Regions from separate parts of the Mesorhizobium sp. AA23 genome, predicted to be linked through region 2. Evidence: riboswitches for the same ligand, from Rfam matches in the RefSeq annotation. Region 2 holds a riboswitch; each other region holds the start of a gene.
What was found. Region 2 has a riboswitch for cobalamin ahead of metE (5-methyltetrahydropteroyltriglutamate--homocysteine S-methyltransferase). Riboswitches for the same ligand answer to the same signal wherever they lie in the genome.
Positions count from the first base shown of each region.

Region 1: another riboswitch for cobalamin. It lies ahead of A9K66_RS25650 (DUF1636 family protein); the one in region 2 lies ahead of metE (5-methyltetrahydropteroyltriglutamate--homocysteine S-methyltransferase).
Region 3: another riboswitch for cobalamin. It lies ahead of A9K66_RS25855 (CbtB domain-containing protein); the one in region 2 lies ahead of metE (5-methyltetrahydropteroyltriglutamate--homocysteine S-methyltransferase).

Region 1 is NZ_LYTP01000031.1:3,047-12,705, forward strand. It holds gene cobN (cobaltochelatase subunit CobN) at 1-1,479, opposite strand, end outside; gene cobW (cobalamin biosynthesis protein CobW) at 1,497-2,534, opposite strand; gene A9K66_RS25650 (DUF1636 family protein) at 2,536-2,964, opposite strand; cobalamin riboswitch at 3,003-3,201, opposite strand; gene A9K66_RS25655 (winged helix-turn-helix domain-containing protein) at 3,231-4,430, opposite strand; gene A9K66_RS25660 (NADH-quinone oxidoreductase subunit A) at 4,765-5,130, shown strand; gene A9K66_RS25665 (NADH-quinone oxidoreductase subunit B) at 5,121-5,702, shown strand; gene A9K66_RS25670 (NADH-quinone oxidoreductase subunit C) at 5,707-6,312, shown strand; gene A9K66_RS25675 (NADH-quinone oxidoreductase subunit D) at 6,322-7,512, shown strand; gene A9K66_RS25680 (NADH-quinone oxidoreductase subunit E) at 7,513-8,817, shown strand; gene nuoF (NADH-quinone oxidoreductase subunit NuoF) at 8,828-9,659, shown strand, end outside.
Region 2 is NZ_LYTP01000007.1:34-9,692, reverse strand. It holds gene A9K66_RS08075 (beta-ketoacyl-[acyl-carrier-protein] synthase family protein) at 1-765, opposite strand, end outside; gene A9K66_RS08070 (acyl carrier protein) at 766-1,044, opposite strand; gene A9K66_RS08065 (NodA family N-acyltransferase) at 1,275-1,865, opposite strand; gene A9K66_RS08060 (hypothetical protein) at 2,357-2,869, opposite strand; gene A9K66_RS31030 (cold-shock protein) at 2,825-3,406, shown strand; gene A9K66_RS08050 (MucR family transcriptional regulator) at 3,662-4,126, opposite strand; gene A9K66_RS08045 (DUF982 domain-containing protein) at 4,373-4,675, shown strand; gene A9K66_RS08040 (DUF982 domain-containing protein) at 4,950-5,198, shown strand; partial or broken gene metE (5-methyltetrahydropteroyltriglutamate--homocysteine S-methyltransferase) at 5,928-8,281, opposite strand; cobalamin riboswitch at 8,370-8,570, opposite strand; partial or broken gene A9K66_RS29190 (cytochrome) at 8,841-9,036, opposite strand.
Region 3 is NZ_LYTP01000031.1:44,874-54,532, reverse strand. It holds gene cobD (threonine-phosphate decarboxylase CobD) at 1-930, opposite strand, end outside; gene cbiB (adenosylcobinamide-phosphate synthase CbiB) at 929-1,918, shown strand; gene cobO (cob(I)yrinic acid a,c-diamide adenosyltransferase) at 1,925-2,554, opposite strand; gene cobU (bifunctional adenosylcobinamide kinase/adenosylcobinamide-phosphate guanylyltransferase) at 2,556-3,077, opposite strand; gene A9K66_RS25860 (CbtA family protein) at 3,070-3,867, opposite strand; gene A9K66_RS25855 (CbtB domain-containing protein) at 3,883-4,062, opposite strand; cobalamin riboswitch at 4,099-4,297, opposite strand; gene A9K66_RS25850 (gamma-glutamylcyclotransferase) at 4,368-5,054, opposite strand; gene A9K66_RS25845 (aromatic ring-hydroxylating dioxygenase subunit alpha) at 5,196-6,395, shown strand; gene A9K66_RS25840 (MFS transporter) at 6,364-7,563, opposite strand; gene A9K66_RS25835 (DUF1624 domain-containing protein) at 7,790-8,791, shown strand; gene A9K66_RS25830 (isoprenylcysteine carboxylmethyltransferase family protein) at 8,788-9,267, shown strand; gene A9K66_RS25825 (MerR family DNA-binding transcriptional regulator) at 9,472-9,659, opposite strand, start outside.

The sequences.
Region 1 (9,659 bases), on a different contig from region 2:
AGCTTTGTCGTTGGCTCTCCCCCACGCTGCCTCAACCGTGTCGCGTGCACCTTCGGGAAGCGCTGCCGAAAAGGCGAGATATTCCTGTAAGGTGAGACCAAGTCCACCCACCTCCAACACATCCAGCAATCCGCGTGGCGATTGTGGAATCCCATCAACCGCATAGCCCTGTTCCTTGAGGTCGTGCAGCATGGCGAGCACGCTCGACGGCACATCCAGGCCGACAGCATAGCCGGTGCGTCCGGGCGCGCCTGGATAATCCGGAATCAGAATCGCCAGCTTGCGTTCCGCCCGTTGCGTCCGTTGAAGGCGGAGGAATGCGGCGATGCGGGCGGCGACCTGGGCGACGCGATCCGTTTCCGGTCGGTTGGCGAAGGCGCGGAAGGCCAGCGCCGGATCGGCGTCGATCTCGCCCTTGAAGGAGATCGCGCCGGCGAGGATACGGCCATCGAGCTCGGGCAGCACGACATGCATGGCAAGGTCGGCGGGCGCCAGGCCGCGCTGGTTTTTCTCCCAGACTTCGCGCCGCGTCGTGGCGACGATGACCTGGAACACGGGCACGCCGGCACGGTCGAAGAGCGTTTCGGCACCCGGCTCGGCACCGGAGGCGAAGGCGGTTGCAGTGACGATGGCGGACGGGTTCAGCGAGGTGATGGCGGTTTCGACGAAAGCCAGCGATACCGGGTCCTTGAGGCTCGAAACGAAGATCGGCACGGGCATGATGCCCTGCGACCGCAACGCCTCCGTCAGGGCATCGATTGGGGCGACGTCGGCGGCGAGCAGCATCGAACGGTAGAAGAGGATGGGGATGACGGGGGCACCGACGCTGTCGATGTTGAGCTCTGTCACACCCCCCTCTGTCCGGCAGGACAGAGGGGGGTGTGAAGGACCGCCGACATCGATGATCTCAGGCTCCTCTACAACCCCCAATCCAGCCTGGTAATACCCCGCCTTCGGCACGCTCACCGGCTCGGCCACGGCCGTATCCGACCCGGCGAGCCTTGCCAGGCTTTGCACCAGCGCGCTCATGTTCGCTGGGCCGCCTTCGCGGAAATAGCCGAGCAGGGCGTCGAGTTCGGCGCGCGGCAGGGTCGAGCCTTCGATCAGCCGCAGATCCTCGTCGTGGCTTTCGCCCGGCAGCAGCGCCAGTTTGATATTTCGCTCGCGCGCAACCGCTGCGAGCTGGTCGCAGCCGTAGCGCCACCAGTCGTAGCCGCCGAGAATGCGGACCAGGACGACCCTGGCATGGCGCGCGACACTGTCGATCCAGAGATCGACCGACATCGGATGGCGGAGATCGCGAAGTGCTGCCAGCCGCATCGACGGCAGCCGAGCGGCGTCGGCCTTCCAGGCAGCGGCGAGGCCGGCGAGATCGCTGTCGGTGAAGGACAGGGCCACGACATCCGCAGGCGTCTGCCTGAGGTCGATCGGCTCGGCGAGATCGTCGAGCGAGGCGGATGTCGTGGTGAGGATGTGCATCGCGGTTCGGTCTTGCCTCAGCCGGCGAGGATACGCTCGATCGCCGGGCGGTTCAGCCCCTTGAGGCCGATGACGACGAGCCGCGATCGGCGGTCGTCGTCCGGCGTCCAGGCGCGGTCGTAATAGTGGTTGACGCGCGGGCCGACGGCCTGGAGCAGCAGCCGCATCGGCTTGCCACCCACCTCGACAAAGCCTTTGACGCGCAGAACGTTTTCCTGCTCGGCGGCGAGAGCGACGCGCTTTGCCAGCTCATCCGGACTGGCGATGGACGGGATATCGAGGACGAAGGAGTCGAAATCGTCATGCTCATGGTCGAGCTCGTCATCGTGATGGGTCTTGCGGTTCTCGATGTCGTCCTCGACGGCGAGGCCAAGACCGAGCAGCACCGACGGGTCGACCTTGCCCTGTGCGGTCGGCACGACCTTGACCGCGCGCGCCACGTGCTCGCCGATGACGGCATTGGCGCGCTCCGAGCCGGCCGCGTCCATCAGATCGCTCTTCGACAGGATGATGAGGTCGGCGCAAGCGATCTGGTCCTGGAACACCTCTTCGACCGGATCATCGTGGTCGAGCGAGTCGTCGGCGGCGCGCTGCGCCTGCAAGGCGTCTAGGTCGGAGGCGACGCGGCCGTCGGCCAGCGCCGGACCGTCGACCACGGCGATGACGCCATCGACCGTGACGCGGCTCTTCACCGTCGGCCACTGGAAGGCCTGGACGAGCGGCTTCGGCAAAGCGAGGCCGGAGGTTTCGATCAGGATGTGGTCGACCTTCGGCGTGCGCGACAGGATCCGGTCGAGCGCCGGCACGAAATCGTCGGCGACGGTGCAGCAGATGCAGCCATTGGCGAGCTCGACGATATTTTCCTCTGGGCAGGTGTCGATGCCGCAGCCTTTCAGGATCTCACCGTCGATGCCGACATCGCCGAATTCGTTAACGATGATCGCCAGCCGCTTGCCCTTGGCGTTTTCGAGCAGGTTGCGGATCAGCGTGGTCTTGCCGGCGCCGAGAAAGCCGGTGACGACAGTGCAGGGAACACGGGAGAGGGATGCGGTCATGTCAGTCCTTCAGCAGGTCGAGGGGAGGGAGGCGGGCAACCAGGCCGCGCTTGAGGGAATCGGGCCGGCCTCGCCAGGGGATGAGGCCGTCGGTCGAGGTGGCAAAGAGCTTTGCGCCGGTGACGAGGTCGGCCCCGCTGGTCGTTTCCAGGTCACCGAAGACATAGCTCCAGCAGCCGTCGCGCAGCAGCGCCGCGCTCAGGCGGCGTTTGCAATTGCCGAGACACTCGACGGTGCGGATGCGGATTTTCTCGTCCGGCGCGGCGCGGCGCGCGTCTTCGGCAAGGAGGGCGCCGGCGCGCGGATGCGCGTCCGAACCGGTCTCATCGCGGCAGGAGGAGCAGACGATGACGGTCACTTCCGATAGCGCGTCGCGGGGTTCGGACGAAATGTCCGCGGTACTAGCCGGAAAACTGACGTTGCAATCCAAAACCAGGCTCCTTGCCCGGAAAACCCGCCGAGCGATCGGATTCTCATGTCTCAGACGGCAGGTCTCCTGGCTCGCGGGTCGTCGCCTTACGCCGCCTTCCCGGGAACATCCCAGTGGTTTTCGGCTGAGGCTCGTCGCTCACAGTTGCGGGGACAGCCGCGGATTTGGGTTTTCCCGCACCGCATTCCCTCTGGCTCCTCCCCTTGCCGGGAGGAGACCGTCTGCGGCGGATTTAGGCTTAGAGGTGCTGGCATGTCAACGCGCGGCTACGACACCGAAATGTCGGTCAACGCCGGCCCAAGGTCGCCGGCCGGCGTCACCTCGATGGTTTCCAAGCCGAGCCATGCCTGCATCTGTTTCAACTCACCGAAGAGCTGTGCGGCCGTTTCGGCGGGAGCGCCGGCTTCGGCAAAAGCCGCATGGACGCGCAGCACGCCGGCCGGCCGGTCAGCTCTCAAATCGACCCGGGCAACGATCCGGTCGCCGAGCAGGAAAGGCAGCACGTAGTAGCCGTACTGGCGCTTCTCGGCCGGCGTGTAGATCTCGATGCGGTAGCGGAAGCCGAAGAGTTTTTCCGTCCGGGTGCGTTCGAATACCACCGGATCGAAGGGCGCGAGCAGGGCGCGGGCCTCGATGCGGCGCGGAAAGCGGGCGTCCTTGTGGAGATAGGCGGGCTTGTCCCAGCCTTCGACCTTCACCGGCAGCAGTTCGCCCATCTCGACCAGTTCCTCGATTCTGGCTCTCGTATCGCCAGGCGCCAGGCGGAAATAGTCACGCAGATCGCCATAGGTGGCGATGCCATGGGCGCGGGCGGAAATGCGCAGCAATTGGCGATGCGCGTCCTCGACCGAGGGCACCGGCAGGTCGAGGATGGCCGGCGGCAGAACCCGCTCGGGCAGGTCGTAATAGCGCTCGAATCCTCGCCGGTAGGCGGTGGTGATGCGCCCGGCCCAGAACAGCCATTCGAAAGCGTGCTTGGCCTCGCTCCAGCCCCACCATCCGCCATTGCCCTTGTGGCCTTCGATGTCGGAGGCGGCGATCGGCCCGCGTTCCGCGACTTGCCCGTAGATCTCCTCGATCATCGCCTTGCGCTCGCGGCCCCATTTGGCGAGGCCGAGATACATTTCCTCGCCTTTCTCGGCCCGCTGCATGCGCCAGCGCATCAACGGATAGGTCTCGACGGGCAGGAAGGAAGCCTCATGGGCCCAGTATTCGAAGACGGTTCGCTTGCGCGTGACGGCCGCGTTGTCGAGCAGCGCAAGGGGGTAGGGGCCGAGGCGCGAGTAGAGCGGCATATAGTGGGCGCGCACCACGGCGCTGACGGAATCGATCTGCAGCAGGCCAGTTCGGGAAAGCACACGGGCGAGATGGCGACGATCGGGCGTGCCGGCCGGCCGCGCATCGGTAAAACCCTGCGCGCCGAGCGCAATGCGCCTTGCTGCGGCGAGCGAGATCTTTTCTTTCATCCAGCTACCTTGCCCTGATCCTTTGCCGGGATTTCCAGTCGGTGATTCCGGCCATGCTAACAGGCAAATGGCGGGAGATATGTCAGGATAGAAAAGTGGAGTGAAACATGAAGGAAATCAAACAGGAGCGGATCGGACCAGTTTCTTCCGATATGGCGTCCAGGGCCGGATTTTGAACAAGGTTTGACTTGCGTCGCCGAAACCGCTGCGCTAACCCTCGCCGCGTCGCAGCATAGGCCACCTAAAACGGTTCAGCGGGTTAAACTGTCACGCTTCCGCCTTAGAGTCCGTTGCTGTAATCAAAGTGAACTGGCCGCCGAAGGAAAGTCGCCGCATGAGCGCACTCCTAAGTTCGTATCTGCCCATCGTGCTCTTCATCGCAGTGGCGATGGTTGTCGGCCTGGCGCTGATCGTTGCGCCGTTCCTGGTTGCCTACCGCAATCCCGATCCGGAAAAGCTTTCCGCCTATGAATGCGGGTTCAACTCATTCGACGACGCCCGCATGAAGTTCGACATCCGCTTCTACCTGGTGTCGATCCTGTTCATCATCTTCGATCTCGAGGTCGCCTTCCTGTTCCCGTGGGCGGTGTCCTTCTCCAAGCTCGGCATGCTCGGCTTCTGGTCGATGATGGTGTTCCTGGCGGTGCTGACCATCGGCTTTGCCTATGAATGGAAAAAAGGAGCGCTGGAATGGGATTGAACGACAGTTCAGGCACCCTCGTCGCGCCGAAGCCCAAGGGCATCATCGATCCCAACACCGGCAGGCCGGTGGGGGAGGACGATCCCTTCTTCCTCGAGATCAATAATGAGCTGGCCGACAAGGGCTTCCTTGTCACCTCGACCGAGGCGCTGATCACTTGGGCGCGCAGCGGCTCGCTGATGTTCATGACCTTCGGTCTCGCCTGCTGCGCGGTCGAGATGATCCACACCTCGATGCCGCGCTATGACTCGGAGAGGTTCGGCGTCGCGCCGCGCGCGTCTCCGCGCCAGTCCGATATCATGATCGTCGCGGGTACACTGACCAACAAGATGGCGCCGGCGCTGCGCAAGGTCTACGACCAGATGCCGGAGCCGCGCTACGTCATCTCGATGGGTTCGTGCGCCAATGGCGGCGGCTATTATCACTATTCCTATTCGGTGGTGCGCGGCTGCGACCGCATCGTGCCGGTCGACATCTATGTCCCCGGCTGCCCGCCGAGCGCCGAAGCGCTGCTCTACGGCATTCTCCTGTTGCAGAAGAAGATCCGCCGCACCGGCACGATCGAACGGTGAACCAATGGCCTTGGCGTTGCACGAACTCTCCACCTATCTCGGCGAGAAGCTCTCCGGCCGCATCGGCGAAACGGTGCTTGCTTATGGCGAACTGACGGTTTGCGTCGAGCCGGGCAACTTGACCGAGGTCGCGACCTTCCTGCGCGACGACCCGCGCTGCCAGTTCGTCTCGATCATCGACATTTGCGGCGCCGACTATCCGTCGCGTGCCAAGCGCTTCGACGTCGTCTACCACCTGTTGTCGCCGAAGCAGAACGTCCGCATCCGCCTCAAGGTCCAGGCCGACGAGGAGACGCTGGTGCCGTCGCTGACCGGCGTCTATCCCGGCGCCGACTGGTTCGAGCGCGAGACCTATGATCTCTACGGCGTGCTCTTCTCCGGCCATCCGGACCTGCGCCGCATCCTCACCGACTACGGCTTTGAAGGGCATCCGCTGCGCAAGGATTTCCCGCTGACCGGCTTCGTCGAGGTTCGATACGACGACGAGGCCAAGCGAGTCATCTATGAGCCGGTGGAATTGAAGCAGGAATTTAGAAACTTTGACTTTTTGAGCCCATGGGAGGGAACGGATTACGTCCTTCCGGGCGATGAAAAGGCGAAGCCAAATTGAGGCGCCACAATGGCTGAAACCTCCGTCCGCAATTTTAACATTAACTTTGGGCCTCAACACCCTGCTGCCCACGGCGTTTTGCGTCTCGTGCTGGAGCTGGACGGCGAGGTGGTCGATCGCGTCGATCCGCATATCGGCCTGCTGCATCGCGGTACCGAGAAGCTGATCGAGGCCAAGACCTATCTGCAGGCGGTGCCCTATCTCGACCGGCTCGACTATTGCGCGCCGATGAACCAGGAGCATGCCTTCGCGCTCGCGGCCGAGCGCCTGCTCGGCATCGAGGTGCCGAAGCGCGGCCAGCTGATCCGCGTGCTCTATTCCGAAATGGGCCGCATCATGTCGCACATCCTCAATGTGACGACGCAGGCGATGGACGTCGGCGCGCTGACGCCGCCGCTGTGGGGCTTCGTCGAGCGCGAGAAGCTGATGGTGTTTTATGAGCGCGCCTCCGGCTCGCGCATGCATGCGGCCTACTTCCGGCCAGGCGGCGTGCATCAGGACCTGCCGCAGAAGCTGATCGAGGATATCGGCAAGTGGATCGATCCGTTCCTGAAGTCGGTCGACGACCTTGACGCCTTGCTCACCGGCAACCGCATCTTCAAGCAGCGCAATGTCGACATCGGCACGGTGTCGCTCGCCGACGCCTGGGCCTGGGGTTTTTCGGGCGTGATGGTGCGCGGCTCGGGTGCCGCCTGGGACCTGCGCAAGGCGCAGCCCTATGAATGCTATTCCGAGATGGATTTCGACATCCCGATCGGCAAGAACGGCGACTGCTACGACCGTTATCTCGTGCGCATGGAAGAGATGCGCCAATCGGCCAAGATCATGCGCCAGTGCGTCGATCTTCTGCTCGGCAAGGAGAGCGCCGGACCGGTGTCGAACCTCGACGGCAAGGTGGTGCCGCCGAAGCGCGCGGCGATGAAGCGCTCGATGGAAGCGCTCATCCATCATTTCAAGCTCTATACCGAGGGCTATCGCGTGCCGGCCGGCGAGGTCTATGCGGCTGTCGAGGCGCCGAAGGGCGAGTTCGGCGTCTATCTCGTCTCCGACGGCACCAACAAGCCCTATCGCTGCAAGCTGCGCGCGCCGGGTTTTGCGCATCTGCAGGCCATGGATTTCCTGTGCCGCGGCCACATGCTGGCCGACGTCACCGCCGTGCTTGGCTCCCTCGACATCGTGTTTGGTGAGGTCGATCGCTAAATGTCAGTCCGCCGTCTCGCAGATGCCAGCGTCCAGCCAGCCTCCTTCGCCTTCAACGAGGCGAACGCCGCGGCGGCGCAGCAGTGGATCGCCAAATACCCGAAGGGACGCGAGCAGTCGGCCATCATCCCATTGCTCATGATCGCTCAGGAACAGGAAGGCTGGGTAACGAAGGCGGCGATCGAGACGATCTCGGATATGCTCGGCATGCCGCGCATCCGCGGCCTCGAGGTGGCCACCTTCTACACGCAATACCAGCTCAATCCGGTCGGCACCCGCGCCCATATCCAGGTCTGCGGCACCACGCCCTGCATGCTGCGCGGCTCGGAAGCGCTGATGGATGTGTGCCGCTCGAAGATCCATCACGACCAGTTCCATACCAACGACAAGGGTACGCTGTCGTGGGAGGAGGTCGAATGCCTCGGCGCCTGCGTCAACGCGCCGATGGTCATGATCTTCAAGGACACGTTCGAAGACCTGACGCCGGAGCGCCTTGCCGAGATCATCGATCTCTATGAAGCCGGCAAAGGCGCCGAGGTGAAGCCCGGTCCGCAGAACGGCCGCATCGGTTCGGAGCCGGCCACGGGCCTGACGACGCTGAAGAGCGAGAAGGCAATCCTGAAATCCACCCGCGACAAGGAAGCCAAGGCCGCCGCGAAGGCAGCCAGGCAAGCCGCTGCCGCAGCGCCGGCTACTGCCTCCGCCGCCGTCGTCTCGCAAGCGCCTGCCGCGCCGCCCTCGGCCCCTGTCGGGCCATCGAAATCCGGCAAGCCGAAAACCGACGCGCCCGAAACCAGTCCGGCACTAAGGACACCATCGCCGGTCAAGGTTTCGCCCGCGACCGAGAAGGCGGCCAGCGTCAGGGCGCCGCGCCACTCCGCAGCCAATGCCAACCAGGCTTCTCCGGAAGTCGAGGCGGTTTCGAAGCCGCGCAGCGGGCCGAAGGCCAAGGCCGAGCCGGCGTCCGCCTTCAAGTCGCCGGAAGCGAAGCAACCTGCGACCAAGACGGCCAAGCCTTCGCTAGAGGACAAGAACCGCCCGGCCGGGATCGCGCGTCCGGCAACGGTCGACGATCTGAAGCTGATCTCCGGTGTCGGTCCGAAGATCGAAGGCGTCCTGCATTCGCTTGGCATTTATACTTTCGCGCAGGTCTCTGCGTGGAGGAAGGCCGAGCGCGAATGGGTCGACGGCTATCTCAATTTCCGCGGCCGTATCGAGCGCGACGACTGGGTGAAGCAGGCCAAGGCGCTCGCCAAGGGCGGCGTCGCCGAGTACATCCGCGTCTTCGGCAAGAAGCCGGTCTGAGGGACGAACAATGCTTCAGGACAAAGACCGCATCTTCACCAACATCTACGGCCTCTTCGACAAGTCGCTGGCCGGAGCGCAGGCGCGCGGCATGTGGGACGATACACCCGGCCTGATCGCCAAGGGACGCGACTGGATCATCAACGAAATGAAGGCAAGCGGCCTGCGCGGCCGTGGCGGCGCCGGCTTCCCGACCGGCCTGAAATGGTCGTTCATGCCCAAGCAGAGCGATGGCCGGCCGAGCTATCTGGTCATCAATGCCGACGAATCCGAGCCTGGCACCTGCAAGGACCGTGACATTCTGCGCAACGATCCGCATACGCTGGTCGAGGGCGCGCTGGTCGCCGGTTTCGCCATGGGCGCGGTCGCTGCTTACATCTATGTGCGCGGCGAGTTCATCCGCGAGCGCGAGGCGCTGCAGCGCGCCATCGACGAGGCTTATGCGGCCAAGCTCATCGGCAAGAACAACACCTCCGGCTACGACTTCGACGTCTATATGCACCACGGCGCCGGCGCCTATATTTGCGGCGAGGAGACGGCGCTGCTCGAAAGCCTCGAGGGCAAGAAGGGCCAGCCGCGACTGAAGCCGCCATTCCCGGCCAATGTCGGCCTTTATGGCTGCCCGACCACGGTCAACAACGTCGAATCCATCGCCGTGGCGCCGACGATCCTGCGCCGGGGTGCTGCCTGGTTCTCGTCCTTCGGCCGGCCGAACAATGCCGGCACCAAGCTCTTCTGCGTGTCCGGGCACGTCAACAATCCGTGCACCTTCGAAGAGGCGATGTCGATCCCGTTCCGCGAACTGATCGAGACGCATTGCGGCGGCATTCGCGGCGGCTGGG
Region 2 (9,659 bases):
AAGGCCGATGCCTGCGATCTCGGCAAGGATCGTGGCGCCGCGCGCCGTGGCATGCTCATAGCTTTCCAGCACGGCCATGCCCGCACCCTCGCCCAGCACCAGGCCCCTCCTGTCGGCGGAGAAGGGCCGGCAAGTATCCGGAGCGAGTACGCGCATGGCGTCCCATGCCTTCACCACAAAAAATACGAAGGGCGCGTCGCTGCCTCCGGCAAGCATCACGTCGGCCCGCCCGTACCTGATCTGGTCGACGGCCGAGGCGATCGCATGGTTGGCCGAGGCGCAGGCGGAGGTGGTGGCGAAGACCGGCCCGCGCAGGCCGAGGCTCATGCTGACATGGCAGGCAGCCGCGCTCGGCATCCCCTTTACTCCAGTCAAGAGATTCACGCGCGTCGCGCCGTCCAGAAGGAGGGCGCGGTAGGCCTTTTCGGTCGCCTCCCAGCCACCGAAGCCGACGCCCACTGTAGCGCCGAAGCGATGGGCATTTCCTTCATCGCAGGAAAGTCCGGCCTGGCGCATGGCTTCGTGCGCCGCAAGCACGGCAAGCAGGCTGCAGCGGGCCATGGAGACGAGTTGCCTGGGGTCAATGTCGTGCTCAGGCAATGCTTTGATCTGGGCGCCGATCATGCCCTCCAGACCATGAAGCTCTGAATTGACAATCGGGCCGATGGCCGAGCGGCCTTCGCGCATGCCTGTCCAAATCGAGGCGGCGTCGGTGCCTAGTCCGCACAGCCCGCCTATACCGGTGATGACAACGCGCCTGTCCATTCAAGCGGCCTTGGCAATCAAGCCGCGGATAGCTTCCACGATGCCGCCGACATTCTGGACATCCGACCAGGCCTCGGCCGAGTTCATTTCGATCTTGATGCCATAGGCCTGCTCCAGGTCCCAGAGCACGTCCGCTAACCCCAGGGAATCGATCCCGAGGCCAGTCAGTTCCGTCGCAGTCGTTATTTCGCCGACGGATAGCTTGGTCCCCTCACCATTCTCTGACTCGACGCGTTTCTTTATTATGGCAATGATTTCCGTTGCGAGTTGATCAGCCATTTCCGTTCCTTTCCATTTCAGCTATTTTGACGTGGGCGGTCCTGCTTCTCTGAGCGGGCCGCGTGGCGAAATGCCACTAAGGCTTGTGCAACTGACAAAGCCCGATGCTTATCAAAGCCGGATGAGTTCCGGCCGGTATGTGGCGCCGTCGTCGAGGACGAGGAAGATCGCCGGGAACCGCGGATTGAGACCGTCGTCAAAGTCAGCGTCAGCGCACCGCTTGGCCCGCTTCATAGCTCCGGGCCGTTTCGCTCGATCAGGGTGCCGGAGGGCCACTCGTCCATCGAGCGTCCAATCGGCGAAACCAAGACGAGGACGTCCTCCAGGCGTGTAGGCGGAAGGTCGGGCCGCATATCTGCGCGAGTGGAACGTACGCGAACACCCGATATCAGGGTCGCTATGCCCTCTCGGCAGAACCTCTCAACATGGGTGCGCATTGCGTGCCGAACAGTGCCGAAAGCGAATGGAACTCCCATCTGCTGCAGCACTGGATGCACAATGCGCATGGAAAAGCTGATTCCGAGACGCTCAAGATCCGGACGAACCGCGTACAGTCCCAACTCGGCCACTAAAAGGTCGACATCGCCAACCTTGATGAAACGGCGTATTATGCCTATGTGGGCCGCTATACCCTGCTCGTCGCTGCCGATTAAGCGGACTTCCGGCCTCGCGCCGCCCCAACTGCGGCCACCTTCGAAAGGCTTAGCGTTGAAGGCCCCAGTCTGCCCATATGTCCTTCGGAAGAAGTCGGAGAGTTCGACATGGTCGGCCAGTTGCAGGTCGTTTTCCCAGCGCATCCTCCACTGCACGGCAGAGCACATGAAACAATATCTCCTTTGGGCTATCCTTGGGGCGTTCGTCTCGCCATAGAGGCGGCTGTTGTCCGCTGGTCAGGTGCCTTCCCTGCAAGATTTTGAAAATCTGATAAAATTGTTTGTTTCGATGGGAGGCATCCACAATATGGATAGCTGAAGGCATGCCATTGACGTGGCTTGTGTCTCACCGGAGGCTTCAATAGGGCTTGCGCTTTACAAGAAGAAAAGGCGCTGGCTGTACCGACCTCCAAACGTCATCCGCACGCAGGGATCCCATAGAACGGGAAGGCGAGTGGAGCAGCAGGTACGACAGACATGGGGTGAAGCAGGCTGAATAGCTAGCGAACCAACCGCGTCCTGTTTGGAAGCAACTGAAGAATTCGTATCTGTATGACCGCGAATGCTAGCACCATTCGTCTTTCGCCAAACATTTAGAATTAGAAGATTTGAGAACCGAATCGCACTGTCGAGCTCGCAGGACGACGAGGACTTGAACGTTACCGCGACCGTGTCAACGTCCTGGGCTCGGACTTCCGAGCAAGAGCACGCGACAGATTGAAATTGTGGTGCACTATCTCATTCCCTGGCTCCGCCTTGAGAGCTTGACGATATTGCACCTGTGCCGCGTCATGCAGCCCCTGCATGTCCAAGATTACGCCCTTCGCGTTCAATGAACGCAAGTTCCATGGAGAAGCAACTAAGATGCTGTCGATGACCTGAAGAGCGTCATGCGGCCGCTGCTGCGCCACCAAGGCATTCGTAAGGCGGATCGCCGCATCGACATCGTCCGGGTGCTGCTTCAGCTCATCCCGCAGAGCCCGCTCTTGAGCATCCTGACTGACCGCGCGCAGTATGCGTTCACGCATGGCCGAATCTATTTGATTGTCGATGAGCCATGAACGCATCGCCCGATTGAGATTGTCCTGCCGGGAGCGCAATGCGCTGTTCAAGCCAGTCGGACGATCATGGGCAATTATAAGGACCATCGTTGGCCACGCCAGCATCGCCATTGCCCCGGTTTCTTTTGCGGAACGGTCTTCCGAGTCAAGCTACCGTCAGCGTTCGTCGACCGTAACCGCACCCGCTGTCGACGCCGACGTGAACTGATTCAACACCAGCAAGGGTTTGGGCTTTGTCAAATTGCCGGAGTGCATCGAGGCCTATCTGCACATCCGGGCGCTGGAGGCAGACGGGAGCCGCGGTGTTTCCGTGGGAACGTGTCTCAAGGTCACAACGGAAGAAAGTCCAAGAGGTCATCAGGTCTCAAGTGCTGGAGGTCGGGTAATCAGACCGCGAAAACTCAGCTACATACGCGTAGCGCTGGAGAGCCCGCCGCCGGGACGAGTCCCCAATTGGAGAGCGAGGGCACGGTCAAGTGGTACAATTCCCAAAAGCGCTTCGGCTTCATTGCTCCTGAACACGGTGAGAAGGACATCTTCGTTCATGCTACCGCGCTATCAAGCATGCCGACGGAGGGGCAGAAGGTGTTTGTCCAATACGCGCAGGGCAAGAAGGGCCCGGAGGTTCGGAGCGTCCCCCTCGCTTAGAGCCAATCCGTTGGTCCAAGACCGAAATCGCGCCTCAGACAAAGAAAGCCCGCTGCCGGGAGGAGGTGGCAGCGGGCTCTATATCGAATGAGACGCGGGAGGAGGTGCGCCCCGTTCAGCGTCGGCACCACATCTGGGAGGAGTAGATGGCCGACACCATGATCATACCGATCGTCGCGGATATTGCAATGCACAATTTCATCTCGCAAGTGCGAAATCGTGCCGGATCCCTTAGCCGATCCTGAAACAGTCCGGTCAGGCTGCGGCTTTCTTGCGGGCACGCTTGGCAGGGGTCGGCGTCCCCGGTTCCTTCGGCTTGCGGCCCAGTCCCATGGTCTTGGCCAATGCCGAGCGCGCCGCAGCGTAGTTCGGCGCCACCATGGGATAGTCCGCCGGCAGCCCCCATTTCGCGCGATATTCGGCAGGGGTAAGGCCATAGTGGGTAGCCAGGTGACGCTTGAGCGACTTGAACTTCTTACCGTCCTCAAGGCTGACAATGTAATCAGGTGTAACCGATTTTCTGATCGGTACGGCAGGGTTGAGGGGTTCCGACTTTTCTGGTGCGGCACCACCGGCACTGCCTTTCAATGCGATGTGGATCTGGTCGATAAGCCCAGGCAGTTCACCGACGGGAACCGGATTATTCGAAACATAGGCTGAGACGACATGGGCGGTGAGTTCGATGAGGTTGTCAGCTTTCGTCTCAGTTTCTTCGGCCATGAAAACGCTCCTGCGGGCTTAGACTAGGCGGTGGGGAATCAATTCATAGCTTAATAGTGACGACCGCGTTTGATGGCAACCAAGCCATTGCACGATCTGTTGGCGGATCGCTACACTCCCGGCCGCAGTCGCAGGATATTCCTCTTCAACCGTCATCGTCCTGACAACACCGCTGTGCCATGGTTGGGCCCGCGTCGATGCGGCGCCTCTTCACGCAAATTGGTTACGGATAGTTTGGAGAAACGAATGAACGCTAAGGCTTTCAGCAACCCCCTTTTCGTGAAGCGCGCAACGCACATCATCCAAGAGATTGCCGGCCTTGCGGATGCCATCGATTTTCTCAATGAATGGCCTGAAGATCGCAGAGACATGATCCACGAGGTCGCCCTGAGGGCATGCTACGATGCATACGATGGGCGCAAGCCGGTAAGCACGGCTCGCAATGCCTTTTTCGGCTTTGCGAAACGGGTCGCCATATTGGAAGATCCAACCTCGGCCATGCAGTGGATCGCCGGCTGCAGATCGGGCAGTGGAAAAGTGCAGGTGTAGACTTCGACGACATGTTTGAGACTGGCGCGAGGCGCGTCAAAGAGTGCAGTATGTTCAGGTTCCACAGCTAGACCACGCGAATGAGAAGCAGTTCCTCACCGCCGACTACAAAAGTGCAGATCGCACGCAACCTGACTATGGCCAGACGCAGCTCATGGCGATCGCTTGGTCGCCAATGGCCAGCCTCAGTGGTGCAGGTGCATCGGTCGCGTTCGACTGAGTAAACAAATACGACCCGGGCGGTTTGCCGCATAGTGGCTGTGGAGGAGGGGGGATGACCGGGTTGATCAGATTTGAGAGGCCAGTCGTTGTTCAGGTCAGCCGCCGCAGCTCAGAGCGTATCGTGTTCGACGTCAACGACGCGGCCGCTATCTTGCTGCGGGATCTGCATCATGAGACCGATAAACGCAGAATAGCGATGGACGCCTGCCTGCAGGTGTTACGCGGTAAGACCCATGCGCCGGCCGCTCGACGAGCTTTCGTCGCAGCCGCGCTCGAAGCACGCATTCTACGCAACGATTGAGATTTATGACGCCGCTCATGAATTTCGGCCATCTGCACGTCGCTGTTGGGCGCGGTCCGAACACCGCTGCCGGCATCCGCCGGGAGCAAGCCAACCCCGCACTTTCCGCAATGGCTTTCCTGGTCGCGCCGTCGGATCTTCCACCATCAAAACACAAGGGGTCCGCCAGCCAAGCTGCGGCCGCTCGGCTTCGCCTTCGCGGCGATCGTAATTGGAGACAGAGGCAGACGGGCCATTGAGCGAGAGTTGGCCGACTGCAGGTGGCAGAGCGTCGATACCGCCTCGATAGTCTCCAGAAGTGCCGGTTGAACCTTCCCCCAGATTAGCCTTGCATCCTGTTTCCCGGAACACCCTTGGACCGGCGCCGCGTGATCGCCGATGCCTCTCCCGATGGTCGCCGATCGTCGGAGCGGAGGTTTCGGCGATCGGCAGCGGAAAGATGATAGTGATATTGGACTATCCCAATCCGGAGTAGTCCGAAACTGGCTGGAGGTCAGCCGTCTCGTTTCTGGCCGGCTCATTTGAGGGCCGGCCTCCTTCGATCGCCCACCAACGCCGCCTTTGGAACAGGTGGCTTGGACGCGCCATAACAAGGCCCGCGACCAGACCAAGCTTGCCAAGGCGCTTCGTCAGCGTCAGCTCGATTTCTTTGGGTGAGTCGGATAAACTCAAACCTACTTCGCCGGCGGTGCAGCGTCGCCGCTCACCGCCGGCGAGTGTCACCGAGCCCTACGCCGTCTGCGCTTTTTCCCGAATTGCGCGCGCCGCAGCCACCATGTTCACCAGGGCAGGGCGGACCTCCTCCCATCTGCGCGTTTTGAGGCCGCAGTCGGGATTCACCCACAGTTGGCGGTCCAACAATCGATCGCGCGCAAGCATGAGGAGGTTGGAAATTTCGCCCACTTCCGGGACCCGCGGCGAGTGAATGTCGTAGACCCCAGGACCGATGTCGTTCGGATACTTGAAGGTTCGAAGCGTATCGAGCAGTTCCATCTGCGAGCGCGAGGTTTCAATGGAGATCACATCGGCATCCATTACGGCAATCGCGTCCACGATATCGCCGAACTCGGAGTAGCACATATGGGTGTGGATCTGGGTCGCATCGCCGACGGCCGTTGAAGCCAGCCGGAAGCATTCGACGGCCCAGTCGAGATAGGCCTCCCAGTCGGCCGCGCGCAGCGGCAAGCCCTCCCGCAGTGCGGCTTCGTCGATCTGGATCATCTTGGCGCCGGCCTTTTCGAGGTCGCTCACTTCATCGCGAATGGCAAGCGCGACCTGGCGGCAGACGGCTGAGCGCGGAAGGTCGTCTCGGACGAAGGACCAGTTGAGGATCGTCACCGGGCCGGTAAGCATGCCCTTCACTGGCTTATGCGTTAGCGACTGGGCATATCGCCACCAATTTAGTGTCATCGGATTTTGTCGCGACACATCTCCAATGATGATCGGGGGTCGCACAAAGCGCGAGCCATAGCTCTGCACCCATCCGTGTTGCGTGAAGGCGAAGCCGCAGAGCTGCTCGGCGAAATACTGTACCATATCGTTGCGCTCGAATTCGCCGTGGACCAGCACGTCGAGTCCAATCTCTTCTTGCCAGCGAACGGGGCTTTTATCTCTTTCTTCAGGAACGCTTCATAGTCGATGTAACTCAGCTGGCCTTTGGCATGAGCTGCCCGCGCCTTGCGAATCTCGGCTGTTTGCGGGAAGGAGCCGATCGTCGTGGTGGGGAAGGAGGGCAAGCCAAACGCGTCGGCCTGAAGCTTGGAGCGGACGGCAAATGCGCTCTTCCGGCGCGTCATGCCGACCTTGATGCTGGCGATCCGGCCTTCGACGAGCGGATCATTCACCTTCGCGGATGTCGCGCGAACGGCGGCAGCCTCAGCCGACGCCTCCAGTTCGGCGGCAACTGCGTCCCGGCCTTCGGCCAGGGCACGGGCGAGCACGACCAGCTCGTCGGTCTTTTGCGCTGCGAAGGCGAGCCACGACCTCACATCCGCATCGAGTGCCGTCTCCATGTCCAGGTCGATCGGCACATGCAGCATCGAGCAGGACGGGGCAATCTCCACCCGCTCCAGCGGCCAACCGGCGACGATCGACTTGATACGGTCAAGTATGGCAGGCAGGTTCGCGCGCCAGACGTTGCGGCCGTCGATCAGCCCGAGCGAGAGCACAAGTTCCTTCCGCGCGAGCCGGCCGATGGCCTCCAACTGCTCTGGAGCGCGCACGAGATCCACGTGCAGTCCCGCCACGGGAAGAGAAATTGCTGTCTCGAGATTGTCTCCCAGCGATCCGAAATAGGTAGCGACCATGATCTTCAACTCGGGTGCTGCTTTCGACAGCCGGGAGTAGGCGAATTGGAGCGCATCCCGTTCGTTGGGAATCAGATCGAGCACGAGCGCCGGCTCATCGATCTGCACCCAATCGGCTCCCGCGAGCTTTAGCCTCTGCAGGAGCTCCTCGTAGACAGGCAGCAGCCGTGGCAGGAGCGCGATAGGGTTGAAACCTTCCCCAGGTGACTTCGCCAACTTGAGAAAGGTAACCGGTCCAAGCAGGACCGGGCGGGTGTGGATGCCGAGCGCCTTGGCCTCGAGGAAATGATCCACCGGTTTCGCCGACGAGAGGGCAAAGCTCTGATCGTCCGTGAGTTCCGGCACAATGTAGTGGTAGTTGGTGTCGAACCATTTGGTCATTTCCATCGCGGCAAGCCCATGCCCATTGGCCGCATGCTCGTCACCGGCATGTCCACAATCCGCGGCCTGACCTTGATTGCCGCGCGCCATGGCGAAATAGATATCGAGTGGGACCTCGCCGCCAGTCCAGGCGTATCGTGCCGGCACGGCGCCGACCATGGCGACTGTGTCGAGCACATGGTCATAAAGTGAGAAATCGTTGGACGGGATTTTCGACACGCCGCGATCGTGCTGCTCCCTCCAGCTAGCGGCACGCAGCGTCTTCGCCGTCGCGAGCAAGTCGGCAGCAGGAGATTTTCCGGACCAGTAGTTTTCAAGCGCGAATTTGAGTTCCCGCCGTCGACCGATACGCGGCACGCCGAGCGTTGCTACAGGAATTCGTTGAGAGACAGTCATGCCATACCCCGATGGTTGGGGCGGGGGACAAGGAACGCGGGTTAGGCGGCACGAAGCCGAGTCACCGCGACCACCAGACACCCCGTCCGTGGACGTTGTTCGTCGTGGCAGGTCTCCTGGCTCGCGGGTCAAAGCCTCTGCCCGTCTTCCCGAGGCCATTCGCCTCAGTGACATCAATGGGCTTGGCTCGCCGCTAACAGTTGCGGGGGCAGCGCCGGCATCGCACCGGCTTCCCTCTTAGCTCCGCCACGGCAGTGCCGCGCGGAGAACCATGACATGCGCACAATCACAGCCGCTTCGCTCCCTGTCAATGCCACATAACGAGATGTTTATGTGATTATGCGAATAGCGCCTTGCGCTGGTCGGTCTCTTTGGCCCAAGCCGCATACGATGCGGCTTCTCATCAGTGCAGGCTCGGAGAGGTCCTTGCCCCCATCGGCGACGCCGGACCAGATCGAGGTCCCCAGGCTCAAAGTGTAAGTCGGTCCAGTTCGTCACGGTCCGCCGGGAATTCCAGTAGTTGTTCCCGCTCGGCTTCGCTGAGCGTGGTTGCGCATTCGCCCACCGACGCGCCGATGACCATGACCGGAAGCGGAAAGGCGAGGTGGCGCCGCAGGTAGGCGGGCTGGGGCTGGGCCGCCAGCGTCTTGAACAACTGCGTGCCGATGGCCTCGACCCGCTGCGCGAGCAGCTTCACCCCGCGGGTTGTTGAAGGCCCGCGCCACGATCGTGCGTAACCGGTCATGCTCGCCACCCGCGCGCGACCAGTCACCCCGGTGAACCTGCTAGGCACCGCGTTGACGTAACCCGAATCCTCAGTGATCACCCCCAATGCCCGCAGGCGGAGCTGCCAGGGGCGCGGCCATTCAATCGAGGCACCCTCCTGCGTGCCGCAAGGATTTCCGGAAGGTCTGCCGCGACGGCTTGCCGGCCTACCAGCAACAGGACGATGGCCGCTGTGACTCCGCGCGATAGGTTCATTCGCTTGTTGCGATAATGTTGTTTCCTTCATCGTTCGAAACCACTGAGAATAGTTCTGCTGTGTTGATGGTATTTCAGAGAACTGGCGCATTATCCGCAAATGTTGCACGAGTTGTTTGCAGAACTCTCGCGGATTAACGACCTGTACTCGCTTCTTCGAAGTTCGCCCTTGTGGAGCTGTCGGTCGTTAATTAACGCTATCGGGCGTGCCAGCCGATTGCGCTGCCAAGGAAATCGTCGCCCAAGGTAATGAATACGGCGAGCTCGGGATGTGCTTGCCGTAGCTGTGCCCGCCTGCGCTGGTCCCATAGAAGTAAGCGGGATAGGCACCGTGTTAACGTGGCCCGAATATGGCCCCGAGGCGCGCAGGCGGAACTGCCCAGAGCTTGGCCCTTAG
Region 3 (9,659 bases), on a different contig from region 2:
AAAATGACGGACCAGGATACCGCGTTCGCCAAGAGCGGAGAACAGGGAGGCAGCATCAGAGAAAGACAAATAGCGGAACAAACTGGTGCCGCCGGCGACCGCGATACCGAATCGGCTGAGCAGCGCGTCGAGGCGCTTGGCATCGGCTGCCAGGCCCTGTCGCATGTCATCCTGCCACTCGGCGTCCGCCAATGCGCGGATTCCGTATTCAAGTGCAGGACCGGCGACAGCCCATGGCCCAAGCTGCGCCTCCAACCGCTCGGCGGTCAGTTGGTCGGCCAGCGCGAAACCAAGCCTTACGCCGGCAAGGCCGAAGAATTTGCCGAAGGAGCGCAGCACCACCATACCACCCTGGCCCACATCGCCAGCCAGACTGTGTTGGACCGGGCCGACATCCATGAAGGCTTCGTCGACCACCAGCAGGCCGCCCTTCGCGCGAAGCCGCGCAGCAAGGCCGACCAGGCGGTCCCTTTCGATCACTCGCCCATCCGGATTGTTCGGGTTGACCAGCACGGCAAGGTCCGCGTCCGCCAAGGCGTCGAAGTCGCCCGCCTCCACAACCGCGTGGCCTGCAATCGCGGCCACCCTGGCGTGCTCGGCATAGGTTGGACCCAGCACCAGTGCCTTGCCTGGTTTCACCAGCGAAGCGACCCGCGGCAACAAAATCTGCGTGCCGGGCGCGGCCACGACATGCGCCGCCGACCGCGCGCCATACGCCTTGGCCGCAATTTCGGCCAATTCGCGCAGTCGTCCTGGCTCCGGCAATCGTGACAGGGCGGTGGCGGGCAGATCAAAAAGCGGATAGGAGTGCGGATTGATACCTGTCGAGAGGTCAAGGAAAGGCTGTGGCGCATGAGGGAAGAGCGCGCTTGCCCGGCCAAGGCTGCCGCCGTGATCAACCGCTGCAACCGCTCCGCTTAGAAGCTTCATGTCGATCCTGATCGCTTTCCTGTCACTCGCCATCGAACGTGCCCTTGGCTATCCGGACTGGTTGTTCAACGCCATCGGTCATCCGGTAACCTGGATCGGCAGGCTGATATCCTTTCTCGATCGCAGGCTCAACCGCGCCACCGATTCCGACGAATTGCGTCGCCGCCGCGGCGTCCAGGCGCTTCTGGTCATCCTGCTGGTGCCGGCGGCCATCGGCCTGACGCTGCATGTCCTGCTCTGGCTGATCTTTCCGTCCGGCCTGGTCATCGCGGCCATTCTCAGCTCCTCGCTTCTGTCGCAGAAGAGCCTCGCCGAGCATGTCGAGGATGTCGCCGATGCGCTGGAGACCGGTGGCCTGACGCTCGGCCGCATCGCCGTTTCGCGCATCGTCGGCCGCGATCCGGACAAGCTCGACAGGGCGGGCGTTGCCCGCGCCGCGATCGAAAGCCTGGCCGAGAATTTCTCCGATGGCATCGTCGCGCCCGCCATATGGACCGGTGTCGGTGGTTTGGCCGGGGGTGCTGCCTACAAGGCCGCCAACACCGCCGATTCCATGATCGGCCACCGCACGCCGAAATACGAGGCCTTCGGCCGGGCGGCCGCTCGCTTCGACGACCTGGTCAACCTGCCGGCATCGCGGCTCACCGGCCTGCTGATTGTGCTGGCGGCCTTCATCGTCAAGGGCGCCGACCCCCGCAATGCCTGGCAGGTCATGCGGCGTGACGCGAAGAAGCACCGTTCGCCCAATGCCGGCTGGCCGGAAGCCGCCATGGCCGGCGCGCTGGGGCTCGCCCTGGCCGGACCGCGCACTTATGGCGGCGAGGTCGTCGAGGATGCCTTCATGGGCGAAGGCGGCAGGCGCGAGGCCGAAAGCACCGACATAAGGCAGGCGCTGGAACTCTATCGCGTCGCCGACGGGCTGTTGATCGGCCTGTTCGCGATTCTGTCGGCGACGGTGATCTACCTGACCATTTTGATCGGCGGCTAAGGCGCCTCAGAATTCAATCCCCTGCTGCGCCTTCACACCGGCCGCGAAATGGTGCTTGGTCAGCCCCATCTCGGTGACGAGATCGGCGGCCTCCACAAGCAGCGGCTTAGCATTGCGGCCGGTGACGACGACATGCAGGCCCTCGCGACGCGCCTTCAGCGCCGCGACCACCTTTTCCAGCTCGAGATAGTCGTAGCGCAGAGCGATGTTGAGCTCGTCGAGGACCACGAGGCTGATCGACGGGTCGGCAATCAGCTCGAGCGCCCTCGCCCAGGCAGCCTCGGCGGCGGCAATGTCGCGCTTCAGGTCCTGCGTCTCCCAGGTGAAGCCCTCGCCCATCGCGTGCCAGACGACGCGATCGCCAAAGGCGGCGAAGGCATCCTTCTCGCCCGTGTGCCATTTGCCTTTGATGAACTGGACGACGCCGACGCGCTTGCCGTAGCCGAGCATCCTCAGCGCCAGGCCGAACGCAGCCGTGGTCTTGCCCTTGCCCGGCCCCGTATTGACGATCAGCAGTCCCTTCTCGATCGTCTTGCCGGCCACCTCGGCATCCTGCACCGCCTTGCGCTTGGCCATCTTGGCTCGATGGCGTTCGGCATCCTTGTCGTCGATGATCGTGTCTTTGATCTCGCCCATGTCACTTCACCTTGAGCGGCAGCCCCGCCACCATCATCAGCACGCTGTCGGCGACAGCCGCGACCTGCTGGTTGAGCCGCCCGGCGGCGTCGCGGAACCGGCGCGCCAGCGCATTGTCCGGCACGATGCCGAGCCCGACTTCGTTAGACACCACAAACCACGGTCCGCGCGGCTGCGAAAGCACATCCGAGAGCCGCCGGCACTCGGCCTCGATATCGTGGTCCGCCAGCATATGATTGCTCAGCCACAATGTCAGGCAATCGATAAGCACCGGCTGGTGATCGGGCAAGGCGTCGATCGCGCCGACCAGGTCGAGCGGCGCATCGACGGTGACCCAGCCTTTGCCGCGGCGCGAGCGATGCAGCGCGATGCGCTCGCGCATCTCCTCGTCATAGGCCTGCGCGGTGGCGATATAGGCCCAAGGCGACGGGCTTGCCGCCACCAGGCACTCGGCATGCGCGCTCTTGCCGGAGCGCGCACCGCCGATGATGAAAGTCAGATGGCCGTCCGCGCGATCAGGCAAAGCTGTCGCGCAGGCTGGTCGATGTACCGGTGAAGCGCCCGCGCACCACACCGACGGCCGCACCGAGCACCAGCCAGAAGACCAGGTCGGTGAGGGTCACCGCCACCACGAACTGATGGTGCAGCCCTTCGGGAATCGCCGTCTCGAAGCTGACGGGCTGCGGCGCGCCGACTACGTGCGGAGCGACGATCAGCACGACCGCCAGAATTGCCAAGGGCAGCGACTTGCGAAAGGCGATCAATCCAAGGCCGACCGCGGTTGCGGCCACCGTCGAAATCCACCAGATCTGGCGCGGCAGAAGTTCCGCCGCCGGCATGGCCGGCAGTTCCGGCGGCAGGCCGAGGCCGGGCGCGAGCGTGAAAACCGCAAAACCGGCAAGGCCCCAGAACACGCCCTGGCGCCAGCTGCCGATGCCACCGGCGAATTCCGACACCGCGACCAGGATCAGCGCGAAGCCGATGCCGGTGACGATGTTTGCGACAACGTTGAAGGCGAAGCGCTCGAAGCCGTCGGCCGGAGCCCAGCCCTCGTCCTCGGTCGGAGCCGCCGCTTCCGTCGACGCAGGAGCGGCGCTGCTCATCGCATTGCCCGCCGGTTCGGCCGAGCTCATGGCAGTGCCAGTTCCAGTGTTGGCGGCATGGTCGTGGTGATGACCGCCGCCCGCCTTTTCATAGACTTCCGCTTTGAGGATCAGCGGCACGGTCGCATAGGCCTGCATGCAGGCAAGCGCGATGCCCGCCACGAGCCCTGCGATCGCCGCGACGAACACGACGTTGCGAAACAGATTCATGATATCGGGCCTTCGTCAGTGGCAGGGAAAAGCCATCGAGTGACGATAGTCGTGGGCAGCGTTGTGGATCGCATCGATGTGCGAGAAGCCGACGAAACCGACGACGAAAATGCCGAGCAGCGCGGCGAGAGCCAGCTGCATGATGCGCGACTGCGAGGAGACGGAGGCGCCGAGGGCGACGGAAGCGGTATTCATGTCTTGTCCTTTCGCCCTCCACCCGAGGGCATCGAAGTCAACTTTCCTGTCGCCGGCAGGTCTCCTGGCTCGCGGATTCGCACCCTTCCCCACCTTCCCGAGGACAAACCTCAGTGGTCTATGGAGAGGACTACCGCACACAGTTGCGGGGGCAGCCACGGCTTAGGGCAAAGACTCCACCCTCACCGCATTCCCTCTTGGCTCCAAAAACGGAACCGACGACGCCAGCGACTATAGGCAGAATCGTCGCGACCGGCAAACCAAATTCCGTCACGCCGCAGCGTGATTGCGGCACCGGTTTCGGACTAAGATCCGGCGATCCGCTCGGCGACGAGCTTCTGCAATCGCCACAAATGGCGGTCGTGAATACCGCGCTGTTCGAGGTTCTTCACCGTGTTGTAGAGATAGTCGGCGCCTGAACCCCAGTGGCCGCACGAGGTCGCCAGCCGTTCGACCACCTCGTCTTCGTTGAGTGGGCCGGCATAGGTCGTGCCTTTGCGATTGATGACGAAGGCAAGCGCTCTCAACGGCCCCTTGTCGGTTGCGAGTTGCAGCAGGCGCGGTCGGTAGCTGGTCGGCTTCAGCGTCATCTCGCGGCGAAAAAGCCTGTCCAGCGCCTGCCGGCGGTCACCACCGTTCAGGCGGAAAGCAACGCCCTTGCATTGGCCGCCACGATCCAGCGCCATCATCAGGCCGGGCCTTTGCTTGGTGCCGCGCCAGCGCGTCATCTTCATGCAGAAGGAGCGATGCCAGCCGCGAGCCACGGCGACGCGCTCCTCAAAATGCTCGATTTCCGGTTTCCAGATCAGCGAGCCGTAGCCGAACAGCCAGAGAGGCTCGGTTGCAGGTAGCTCGGCCTCGAATGCATCCAGCATGGCTTCATAGTCGCTGTCCACGAGATGCTCGGCATCCGGGTCGGGCCCCGGGTCATCGACCGCGCGAAAACAGCGGGCGACCAGTTCCACGGTCAGCGACATCGTTCTTGCAGGCATACTTTGCAATCCTGGGCAGCCGGCGAAACCGCAGGCGATTACGAAGTGACCTTAAGGGCAGCACCCGGAAGCGACAATGGCCGCGCAATTGACAACGGTCCTGCCCGGGTGTCGGCTGTCATCAGCCAAGGGGAGCCGCTCATGCAGCCAAATCCTAGCGAACACAGCCGCTACAATGGCCTCACCAGCCTCGAGCCGACGTTGCCTGCAAGCGCCTATCGGGAAGCCGACGCTTACCGGCTCGATCTCGAAGCGATCTGGTATCGGAGCTGGCTCATGGTTTGCCGCGAAGCCGATCTCGCGGAACCTCTTGCCTTTCGAACCGCGCGTATCGGCTCGCAGCAGGTCGTCGTGCTGCGCGACGAGGCCGGGAGCTTGCGCGCCTTCCACAACACCTGCCGGCATCGCGGCTCGCAGCTCTGCCAGGAAAGCGAAGGGCGGCTGAAGGCAAGGCTGCTCACCTGCCCCTACCACGCCTGGTCCTATTCGCTGCGCGGCGATCTCGTCCGTGTCCCATCGAAATCGCTGCCCGAAGGCTTCGACAAGGACAATTATCCGCTCTACCGGGTGGCGCTGTCAGTGTGGCGCGGCTTCGTCTTCATCAATCTCGCAGTGGAGCCCGATGGCTCGGCGGAAGCCTCCTTCGACTCCGCCTCCCGCGATCTTTCGAACTGGCCGCTGGAGACGCTCGTCCCCGGACACCGGCTCACCAAGGTGATGAACTGCAACTGGAAAATCTTCTGGGAGAACTTCAACGAATGCCTGCATTGCCCGGGCGTGCACAAGGACCTGTCGCGGCTGGTGCCGATCTATGGGCGCGGCCTGATGGCGAGGCATGACGATCCGGAATGGGCGCGCTATGCGGATAATGATGCGCCGGAGTTTTCCGGCGGCCTACGCGCCGGCGCCGAGACCTGGTCGCGCGACGGACGCGTCCATGGGCCGGTCTTTGCCGGGCTGACGCCGGCCGAGCGAGCCGCCGGCCAGACCTACGCTACCTCGCTGCCCTCGATGTTCGTCGTCGGCCATGTCGACTATGTCCGCACGGTGCGTCTCGCCCCGCTCGGGCCGGAGCAGACGGAACTCACCGCCGAATGGCTGTTCGCGCCCGATGCCCTGGCACAAACCGATATCGACAACATCGTCGCCTTCGGCGCGCAGGTGCTGGAGGAGGACGCCGCGATCTGCGAGATCAACCAGAAGGGCATGCACTCGATCCGCCACCAGGCCGGCGTGCTGATGCCCGAGGAGTACGATTTGCGCCGCTTCCACGAGTGGGTGCGTGGGCGCCATGCCGCGTTGCAGCCGGTCAAAACGACTTCGGCAGATAGCGCCAGGTGAAGAAGCCACAGAAGGCGGCCAACAGGCCGAGCGTGACGAACACCGAGCCGAGACCGAAGAAGGAGAGCACCACCGAATAGACCAGCGGCGGCGTCAGCTCGGAGAAATCGAGATAGGTTCGGTAGACAGCCGCCATCTGCGCTCGTTCATAGGAACGCACTGAGCGCATGAAGGCTGTCGAGCCCAGCGCGTCGAGCGCAATGGTGAACAAGGCGCCGCCGAGCAGGAAGGCGGCGGTGAGCAGCGGCGCGGCGGCGCCGACGCCGCCGGCCACGAAGAGCATCGCCGCCATGGCGAAATAGGCGAAAGCCATGGTCCGACGGCCGCCGAAGCGCTTTCCCGCCCTGCCCCAGAAGATCGCCATGAACAGAAGCGCATTGCCGGCCGAAACCAGCAGCCCGCCGGCAAGCTTGCCCTCGCCCGTGATCACCATGAACAGCGGGCCATAGACGAAGAAGGTCGTCCAGAAACACGAGCGCCCGAAGGCGATCAGCCACGCGAGGCGCAACCGCGGCTGCGCGACGAAGCGGCCGATATTGGCGAGCGGGTTGATCGGACGGCTCTTGCCGGGACGGATCGAAGGGTTGTCGCCCAGCCGATAGGTCCAGAACAACGCCAGCAGCGCCAGCGCGAAAGCCACGACCGCGCCGTTTGCGGCATAAATCCCGAAGCGCGTATAGAGGAAAATGCCGAGCGTCGGCCCGCCGGTCCAGGCGAACATCGACCAAGCCATGCGCAGCGATTCCGCCTGCATGAAGTCGGTCTTGCGGATATGGTCCATGATGTAGAGGTTAAGCGTGATGGACAGCGCGCTCGCCCCCATGACACGGCACAGCATCCCGGCGAGTTGTCCCGGCAGCGTGTGGGTGACGAAGAACACCGAGCCGATCGCCAGCATCAGGCAGCCGGCCGTGTAGACCCAGCGCCGCGCGAAGCGGCGGATCAGCATCGGCATGAACAGCGTCACCGACAGCCCGAGCAGCGACACGATGGTGTAGAGGATCGAGACGATCTGCTCGTTGTGCAGGATTTCGTAGGCCTGGATCGGGATGACGCTGGAGATGGTGGCGCGAGCAAAGGATTCGACCGCATAGAGCGAAGCGAAGGTGCGCGCATCGGCGGGCCTGAGAGCCGGAAGCCAGATCGGATGGCGCACATGGGTGGACATCGGCCCTCCGAAAAGTGAATCGCTCGCCAAATCTGGCCAGACCAGTCGCGGACCGGTAGCAGGAAACCGACTCCGAGAGGCCGAAAAGCGAAGCCGGCCAGAGGCTTTCCGCCGCTGGCCTAAAGCGGCTTGCCATGCCGCCTGAATGGCAGCAGCCGATCCACCCTCTGTTGTTCGCCCGAACCGTGATAGTCGTTTGGCACGACTGAATCGGATTGCGAGATCAATGACCCTTCAGACGACCGGCGTCGCCGTTCAAGACGCGCCGAAACACGGCCGCATCGTCGCCATCGACGTCCTGCGCGGCATCGCGCTGATCGCGATGGCGAGCTATCATTTCACCTGGGATCTCGAAAACTTCGGCTACACCTCGCCGGGCCTCACCGCCTTTGGTTGGTGGAAGCTCTACGCCCGCTGCATCGCCTCGACTTTTCTGTTCCTGGTCGGTGTCAGCCTTTTCCTCGCACATGGCCGCCATATCCGCTGGCCTGGCTTCTGGAAGCGCTTTGCAATGGTTGCGATTGCGGCGATCGCCATCTCGGTCGTCACCTATATCGCCACGCCGGACGGCTTCATCTTCTTCGGCATCCTGCACGAGATCGCGCTGGCAAGCCTGCTCGGCCTGGCTTTTCTCAGGCTGCCGACATTGCTGACGGCGATCGTCGCCGCGGCCGTGATTGCGGCGCCCTATTATCTGCGGTCGGAAGTCTTCGACCATCCGGCGCTGTGGTGGGTCGGACTGTCGCCGACCAACCCGCGCTCGAACGACTATGTGCCGCTGTTTCCATGGTTCGGCGCAGTGCTTGCCGGCATCGCGGTCGTCAAGCTCGCTTCGGCATCCGGGCTTCTCGCCCGGCTGGCGACCTGGATGCCCGGCCGCTGGTCGACCCCGCTGACTTTTATCGGCCGGCACAGCCTCGCCTTCTATCTCATCCACCAGCCGCTTCTGTTCGGCGCGGTGTGGCTGTTCTCGCAGGTCATGCCGGCCGCGCCACAAGACAAGGACGCTGGTTTCCTGTCGGCTTGCCAGGCGCAGTGCGAACAGCAACGGGACAGCAAGTTCTGTTCCAGCTATTGTGGCTGCATGCTGGACACGCTGAAGGGCGAAGGGTCTCTCGACAAGCTCTACAGCAACGACCAGTCCAGCGCCTGGAAATCGCATCTGGCCGATCTGGCGAGCACTTGTACCGCCGCGACCGAGGACGAGATGGAAGGAGGGCAGCAATGACAGGCATCGCAAAGCCCGGACACGGGATCATCCCCTGGCCACCTGTGATCTATGTCGTGGCGATCGCACTGAGCGTCGTGCTCGGCATGCTCTACCCGCTGCCCTGGATCGGGGACATATTCGGCGCTATCCTCGTCGGCGCCGGCTGGGTAGCGCTCTTTGGCGTGGCAGCGCTCTGGGTTACCGCGATCCGCGCGATGGTGCGCGCCAGGACAACGCTCAATCCCAATGCCGAGCCCGACCATCTGGTGACATCGGGGCCCTTCGGCATCACCCGCAACCCAATGTATCTCGCCAATACGCTGCTGTTGATCGGCGTCTCCTTCATCACCGGTATCGTATGGTTCCTGCTGTTTGCCTTCCTCGCTGCCTTCGCGACGCAGAAAATGGCGATCGAGAAGGAGGAAAAGATACTGGCGGCAAAGTTCGGCAAGAAATACCGCGATTACGCCAAGCGGGTCCGGCGCTGGATCTGAGGCTGTATCGACAATGAAGGTTGCTGGGTGCGAGCAGGCCCGCACCTCGGCGATTAGCAGAAGCATCCGTGACATCCTAGGGCGAAGCAAGCCGCGACGCCGCTTCGCGGCTGCTCCGCCGTGGGATGACGAAGTTCGAAAGCTCCGGCCAATCTCGAACGTCTGCGACGGTTAGCCTAGCTGAATTCTTTGGCTGTCAGCGGGCTACGTGTTCACGCCCAGCTCCGCCAACCGCTCCACGCAGGACTCCTCGGCCTGGTCGAGCTCGGCAAGCGTCTCCTCGAGGTCGCGCCGTTTCTGGCGCAGGTCCTCGCGCTTTTCCTCGATGCGCTTGATCATCAGCTTGAGCTGGCCGACCTCGCCGGGCGGTTCCTTGTACATCTGGATGATTT